2 linked regions of the Variovorax sp. PBL-E5 genome follow. The protein of the gene in region 1 interacts with the protein of each later gene in a pairwise test. Links are inferred from orthologs where the notes say so. Each region holds a gene or a part of one and is shown on either strand. Other genes may lie near its edges.

Evidence for each region.
Region 2: the proteins of dnaE (region 1) and WDLP6_RS12970 interact in binary tests that used the Escherichia coli proteins (3 or more experiments, as listed by UniProt). The link is inferred for Variovorax sp. PBL-E5 from one-to-one orthologs.

The regions. Positions count from the first base shown.
Region 1 is NZ_LR594671.1:2,298,350-2,302,668, reverse strand. The notes cover bases 16-4,025. They hold dnaE (DNA polymerase III subunit alpha), read right to left. Parts: upstream 3,717-4,025; coding sequence 216-3,716; downstream 16-215. Other genes in these bases: WDLP6_RS11215 (sulfurtransferase), read left to right, coding at 3,778-4,025; tolA (cell envelope integrity protein TolA), read left to right, coding at 16-199. Outside these bases: more of tolA, read left to right, coding at 1-15; more of WDLP6_RS11215, read left to right, coding at 4,026-4,319. UniProt on the Escherichia coli protein: DNA polymerase III is a complex, multichain enzyme responsible for most of the replicative synthesis in bacteria. This DNA polymerase also exhibits 3' to 5' exonuclease activity. The alpha chain is the DNA polymerase catalytic subunit.
Region 2 is NZ_LR594671.1:2,662,533-2,665,840, reverse strand. What follows is about bases 162-3,160. They hold WDLP6_RS12970 (pyridoxal phosphate-dependent aminotransferase), read left to right. Parts: upstream 162-1,077; coding sequence 1,078-2,244; downstream 2,245-3,160. Other genes in these bases: WDLP6_RS12960 (acyltransferase family protein), read right to left, coding at 2,598-3,160; WDLP6_RS12965 (DUF3309 family protein), read left to right, coding at 2,355-2,513; WDLP6_RS12975 (CysB family HTH-type transcriptional regulator), read left to right, coding at 162-1,081. In the rest of the region: WDLP6_RS12980 (sirohydrochlorin chelatase), read left to right, coding at 1-75; more of WDLP6_RS12975, read left to right, coding at 140-161; more of WDLP6_RS12960, read right to left, coding at 3,161-3,308. UniProt on the Escherichia coli protein: Shows aminotransferase activity with methionine and histidine as substrates, and to a lesser extent also with phenylalanine.

The sequences.
Region 1 (4,319 bases):
CAATCCGGGCGCGGAGTTCGATGTGCGTCTGGCGCCCGATGGCACCATCGTCGGCACGCCCACGCTGACCAAGTCCAGTGGCCTGCCCGCCTGGGACGAAGCCGCGCTGCGTGCCCTGGAGAAGACGGAGAAGCTGCCGCGCGACATCGACGGCACCGTGCCGCCACGGCTGATCGTCACGCTGAAGCCCAAGCGCTGAAGCAGCGCTTCAGCCGCTATTCGTAGACCACCGCCGCACGCCCCGCATCGGCCTGCGCCATCCAGCTCGCCAGCGCCGCATCGGTCGGAAAGAACTTCGCGCGTTCGCCCAGCTGCAGTTCGACCTGCGCGCCGCCGCGCGCCATCGACAGCCGCACGCCGAGCCCTTGCAGCAGCTCGCCATGCTCGCTCTGTTCGGTGCGCGGCGGAAACTCCTTCACCAGCCGCGCGATGTCCGGCGCCTTGCCGTTGACCGCCACGCGCAGGAACTTGCCGAAGCGGCAGCGCGCCGTCGCCAGGTCCCACACCTGCTGAACCTGGAAGCGCGCCTCGAAGCCGCCGCGGCCAGGCTGCAGCCGGCCGCTCACGATCACCAGTTCGTCGTCCTTCAGCACGTTGCGGTTGGCGTTGAAGAGCGCCTCGTCGGCCGTCGCATCGATCGCGCCCGACTTGTCGTCGAGCTTGAAGATCGCGAGCCGGCCGCGCTGGCCGTTGATGACGCGGAAGTCGCTCACGATGCCCGCGATGACCTGCTGCTCGCGGCTGTCCATGAGCTCGTCGATCTCGCGCTTGCAGAAGCGCCGCACCTCGTGCGCGACCTCATCGAACAGGTGCCCCGACAGGTAGAAGCCGATCGCCGTCTTCTCGTAGGTCAGGCGTTCCTTCACGCCCCAGGGCGTGGCATCGATCAGGTCGGGCTCGGCCGTCGCGCTGCCGTGCTCGCTGTCGCCGAAGATGTCGACCTGTGCCGCATTGGCTTCGGTCGCGCTGGCGAACTCGAAGGCGCGGTCGAGCGAGGCGACCAGCGCGGCGCGGTTCTGCTGCAGCGAATCGAAGGCGCCGGCCTTGATCAGCGCCTCGACCGTGCGCTTGTTGATGCGCTGGCGGTCCACGCGCACGCAGAAATCGAACAGGCTCTGGAACGGACCACCCTCTTCCCGCGCCTTGACGATCGCCTCGACCGCGAGCTGGCCCGTGCCCTTGACCGCGCCGAGGCCGTAGCGGATCACCTTGTCGGTGACCGGCTCGAAGCGATGGTGGCCGCGATTGACATCCGGCGGCTCGAAGGTCATGCCGAAATTCTTCTGCGCGTCCTCGAACAACACCTTCAGCTTGTCGGTGTCGTCCATTTCCACCGTCATGTTGGCGCAGTAGAACTCGGCCGTGTAGTGGACCTTGAGCCAGCCCGTGTGATAGGCCAGGAGCGAATAAGCGGCCGCGTGCGACTTGTTGAAGCCGTAGCCCGCGAACTTCTCCATCAGGTCGAAGATCTCGTCGGCCTTGGGCTGGTCGATGTGGTTCTTGGCCGCACCGGCGCGGAAGATCTCGCGGTGCTCGGCCATCTCCTCGGCCTTCTTCTTGCCCATCGCGCGGCGCAGCAGGTCGGCGCCGCCGAGCGAGTAGCCGCCCAGGATCTGCGCCGTCTGCATCACCTGTTCCTGGTAGACCATGATGCCGTAGGTTTCCGACAGCATCTCCTCCACCAGCGGATGCGGATACTCGACCGGCTCGCGCCCGTGCTTGCGCGCGACGAAGCTCGGGATCAGGTCCATCGGACCCGGGCGGTACAGCGCGTTGAGCGCGATCAGGTCTTCCAGCCGCGTCGGCCGCGCATCCTTGAGCATGCCCTGCATGCCGCGCGATTCGAACTGGAACACCGCCTCGGTCTTGCCTTCGGCAAACAGCTTGTAGGTGGGCGAATCGTCGAGCCGGATGTTCTCGTAGGCGAAGTTCTCCTGGCCCTTGTGGCGCGCGACGATGAAGTCCTTCGCGATCTCGAGGATGGTCAGCGTCGCCAGGCCCAGAAAGTCGAACTTGACGAGCCCGACCGCCTCGACATCGTCCTTGTCGTACTGGCTCACGGCCGAGTCGCTGCCGGGCTGCTGGTAGAGCGGACAGAAGTCGGTGAGCTTGCCCGGCGCGATCAGCACGCCGCCCGCATGCATGCCGATGTTGCGCGTCATGCCTTCGAGCTTCTGCGCCAGCTCGACCAGCATGCGCACTTCCTCTTCCTTCTCGATGCGGGCCGCGAGTTGCGGCTCCATCTCGATCGCGTAATTGTTCTTGTCGCCTTCGGGCTTGGGCGACGGCGGATACTGGATCGTGACCGGCTGGCCGGGCTTGTTCGGAATGAGCTTGCTGATGCCGTCGCAGAACATGTAGCTCATGTCGAGCACGCGGCCGACGTCGCGGATCGCGGCGCGCGCGGCCATGGTGCCGAAGGTCGCGATCTGGCTCACGGCGTCGCGGCCGTACTTGTCCTTGACGTAGTCGATCACGCGGTCGCGGTTGCCCTGGCAGAAGTCGATGTCGAAGTCGGGCATCGAGACGCGCTCGGGATTCAGGAAGCGTTCGAACAGCAGCTTGTATTCGAGCGGATCGAGATCGGTGATCTTGAGCGCATAGGCCACCAGCGAGCCCGCACCCGAGCCGCGGCCCGGGCCGACCGGGCAGCGGTTCTTCTTGGCCCAGTTGATGAAGTCGCCGACGATCAGGAAGTAGCCCGGGAAGCCCATCTTGAGGATGGTGTTGATCTCGAACTCGAGCCGTTCGACGTAGCGAGGCCGCTCGGCATCGCGCTTGGCGGCATCGGGATAGAGATGCGCGAGCCGCTCTTCCAGCCCCTCGAACGAAGCGACGCGGAAATAGGCCTCGATCGGCATGCCGTCGGGCGTCGGGAAGTTCGGCAGCTGCGGCTTGCCGAGCGTCAGCGTGAGGTTGCAGCGGCGCGCGATCTCGACCGTGTTGGCGAGCGCACTCGGCACGTCGGCGAAGAGCTGCGTCATCTCGGCCGACGACTTGAAGTACTGCTCGCGCGTGAACTTGCGCACGCGGCGCGGGTTGCCGAGGATCTCGCCTTCGGAGATGCAGACGCGCGCCTCGTGCGCCTCGTAGTCCTCGGCGGTGGCGAACTGCACCGGGTGCGTGGCGACCACCGGCAGCCCGAGCCGCGCGGCCAGTTGCACGGCCGCGAGCACGTGCGGCTCGTCCTCGGGTCGGCCGGCGCGCTGCAACTCGATGTAGAAGCGATGCGGGAACAGGCCCGCGAGCTGCAGCGCGATCTCCGCCGCGCGTTCGGCCTGGCCTTGCAGCAGTGCCGCGCCCAGCGGTCCGGCCTGCGCGCCCGACAGGGCGATCAGCCCCCCCTGCAGTTCTTCGAGCCAGGCCAGCTTGACCACCGCCTGGGCCTGGCCCCGGCCGACGTTCTGGGTCCAGGCGCGTGCGAGCAGTTCCGACAGATGCAGATAGCCTTCGGTGTTCTGCACCAGCAGCACGATGCGCGTCAACGACGCGATGTCGCTGCCCAGCCCTTCGAGGAAGACCTCGACACCCAGCACGGGCTTGACGCCCTTGCCGCGCGCCTCCTTGTAGAACTTGACCGCGCCGAAGAGGTTGTTGAGGTCGGTGATGGCCAGTGCAGGCTGGCCGTCGGCCGCGGCGGCCTTGACGACTTCGTCGATGCGGTTGGTGCCGTCGACGACGGAGAACTCGGTGTGCAGGCGCAGGTGAACGAACATGGGTCCATTGTAGAAAGCGCCACCCCACGATGTGATGTGGCCATCCCTACAATCGCGCCCCGTGCAAGAGATTTTGAATATCGCCGCCTACAAGTTCGTGCCGATCGACGACGGCGCGGCAGTGCGCGAGACGCTGCGCGCAAGCACCCATGCACTCGGCCTCAAGGGCACCGTGCTGCTCGCGCCCGAGGGCATCAACCTGTTCGTGGCCGGCGCGGCCGATGCCGTGGACGCATTTCTCGATGGCCTGCGCGCCGACGCGCGCTTCGCCGACCTGGAGGCCAAGCGGAGCTGGTCCGAAGCCCAGCCCTTCCGCCGCATGCTGGTCAAGCTGAAACGCGAGATCATCCGCATGGACCATCCCGCGATCCAGCCCGCGGCCGGCCGCGCGCCCGGCATCGATGCGCCGACGCTCAAGCGCTGGCTCGACCAGGGCCATGACGATGCCGGCAAGCCGATCGCGCTGCTCGACACGCGCAACGCCTTCGAGGTCGACCACGGCAGCTTCGACGGCGCCATCGACTGGCGCATCGGCAAGTTCACCGAGTTTCCCAAGGCGCTGCGCGCGCATCGCGAGGCGCTCGCGGGCAAGACGGTGGTGAG
Region 2 (3,308 bases), 360 kb from region 1 along the record:
TTCTCGCTGGCCAGGGCCGTCGGCGAGGAGCCGGACGTGATCGAACTGCTGGCGTTGAAGGCATTGGGCCGATGACCGGACGCCGATCCGACATAGACTCCGAAGGCATAATAAAAACCGAATTAAGACGGAATTTGTTATGAATCTTCACCAGTTCAAGTTTGTGCAGGAAGCGGTGCGGCGCAACCTCAATCTGACCGAGGCGGCCAAGGCGCTGCACACCTCGCAGCCTGGCGTGTCCAAGGCCATCATCGAGCTCGAGGAGGAACTGGGTGTCGAGATCTTCGCGCGCCACGGCAAGCGCCTCAAACGCGTGACCGAACCGGGCCAGCACGTGCTCGCGAGCATCGAACTCATCATGCGCGAGGTCGGCAACCTCAAGCGCATCGGCGAGCAGTTCAGCGCGCAGGACAGCGGCACCCTGTCGATCGCCACCACGCACACGCAGGCGCGCTACGTGCTGCCGGTGCCGGTGGCCAGGCTGCGCGAGGCCTATCCGAAAGTCAACGTGAGCCTGCACCAAGGCTCGCCCGATCAGGTCGCGCGCATGGTGATCGACGAGATCGCGGAGATCGGCATCGCCACCGAATCGCTGGCCGACTACGCCGAGCTCGTGACCATGCCGTGCTACGAGTGGCAGCACGTGCTGGTGCTGCCCAAGACCCATGCGCTGGCGGACAAGGAACGCATCTCGCTCGACGACCTGGCGAACGAGCCGATCATCACCTACCACCCGTCTTTCACCGGCCGCACGCGCATCGACCATGCGTTCGCACAGAAGAAGCTCACGCCGCGCATCGCGCTCGAAGCCATCGATTCCGACGTGATCAAGACCTATGTGCGGCTCGGCCTCGGCGTCGGCATCGTGGCCGAGATGGCAGTGCGCGACGACTCCAATGCCGATCTCGTCGTGCGTCCGATGGGCCACGTGTTCGGCGTCAACATCGCGCGTGTCGCGTTCAAGCGCAGCGCCTACCTGCGCAACTTCGTCTTCAAATTCGCCGAGTTGCTGTCGGACCGGCTCGACCGCAACCTGATCGCCAAGGCCTTGGCCGGTCACAACCAGGACTACGAACTGTGAGCTCCGCCCTTGCCCGCACGCCCGCCGTCACGACCAAGCTGCCTGCGGTCGGCACCACCATCTTCACCGTGATGTCGGCACTGGCCGCCGAGAAGAATGCGGTGAATCTCGGCCAGGGTTTCCCGGATTTCGATTGCGATCCGAGGCTGCTCGAAGCCGTCACGCGCGCGATGGCGGCCGGCCACAACCAGTACCCGCCGATGCCCGGCATCCCGGCGCTGCGCCAGGCGATCGCCTCGAAGATCGAGACCCTCTACGGCCACGGCTACGACCCGCAGACCGAGATCACCATCACCGCCGGCGCCACGCAGGCGATCATCACCGCCATCCTGGCCGTGGTGCGGCCGGGCGACGAAGTGATCGTGCTGGAACCCTGCTACGACAGCTACGTGCCCAACATCGAACTGGCCGGCGGCAGAGTGGTGCGCGTGCCGCTGACGCCGGGCACCTTCCGTCCGGACTTCGACAAGATCGCGGCCGCCCTCACGCCGCGCACGCGCGCGATCATCGTCAACACGCCGCACAACCCGAGCGCCACGGTGTGGACCGAAGCCGAGATGCGCGCGCTCGAGTCGCTGCTCGCACCCACCGATGTGCTGGTGATCTGCGACGAGGTGTACGAGCACATGGTCTATGCCGGCGCCCGCCACGAAAGCGCGAGCCGGTTCCCGGACCTGGCCGCACGCAGCTTCATCGTGAGCAGCTTCGGCAAGACCTATCACGTGACGGGCTGGAAAGTCGGCTACGTGGCCGCGCCGGCGCCGCTGTCGGCGGAATTCCGCAAGGTGCACCAGTTCAACGTGTTCACGGTCAACACGCCGATGCAGCATGCGCTGGCGAGCTACATGGCCGATCCGGCGCCGTACCTCGAACTCCCGGCCTTCTACCAGCACAAGCGCGATCTGTTCGCGGCCGGCCTCGCCAGCACGCGGCTGAAGCTGCTGCCCAGCGCGGGAACCTACTTCCAGTGCGTCGACATCAGCGAAGTCAGCGACCTGGGCGAAGCCGACTTCTGTCAGTGGCTGACGAGCGAGATCGGCGTCGCGGCCATCCCGCTGTCGGCCTTCTACGGCGATGGATTCGACCAGCGCGTGGTTCGCTTCTGCTTTGCCAAGAAGGACGAAACGCTGCAGGCGGCCATCGACCGACTGGCACGGCTCTGACATCCGCGGTAGAAGAGTCCTGACCGCGGGAAGGCGCGCCTTCCGTCGAGGGTGCCGAAGGAAGGCGTCGAGCATCGGCTCTTCCAAACATTCCGCCCTAGGAGAACTCCATGTCCCTGTCGTTGATCCTGCTGATCATCGTGATCCTGCTTCTGGTCGGCGCGCTGCCGAGCTGGGGCTACAGCCGCAGCTGGGGTTATGGTCCGAGCGGCGGCCTCGGTCTGGTGCTGGTCATCGTGATCGTGTTGCTCGTGATGGGCCGCATATAGAGCCCCCAGGCGTCGTTCGATACCCCTGCAGAAAGACCCGCTTCGGCGGGTTTTTCTTTACCTGCTCGGTTCGATGATGCCCGCTCAGCTCTCGCCGCGCGGCACGCCGGTCGCCAGACGGCCGCCTCCTGCAGTCGCGGCAGGCCGCAGATGGCGGCGCTGCGAATAGAAGTCCAGCACCCAATAGATGACGAACGACACCGCGACCGCCGAGACATAGAAAAGAATCGGCGAGCGCAGACCCGTCTGCTTGAGCAGGAAGTAGACCGACATGTGAACCAGGTAGAGCGGATAGGAAATATCACCCAGCAAACGCAGGACTGCGGATGCGCGCGCGTTCTGGATCGGCCTGCGCGCCAGGCGCACGAAGGCCCAGAGCACCAGGGCGAGGGTGCAGGCTTGCAGAAGGTTGTCGACGATGTCGTGCGTGAAGAAATCGGGCACCCCGCCGTGCTTCCAGCGCCAGCCGAACTGAATGGCCGCCGCGAGCAGGATATGCACCGTGAAGATAAGTGCGATGTCTTTCAGGACCGGCACTGGGTTCTGCAAATTCCTCGCCAGCCGCAGCCCGGCCAGCCAGATGAACGCCAGCAGCAACAAATTGGCGCCGTATCCGAGGCCGGCATAGTAGTCCAGATGGAACAAGGTGCGTCCGCAGGTGTACGCCACGTAGCAGCCGAATGACACGAACACGAGCTTTCGCAAGGTCGAGTCCTTCAGCGTGAAGAACAGGGGCGTGAGGCTGTAGAGCCAGAACTCGAGCGCGAGGCTCCATGCAGGCCCGACGAAGGAGGT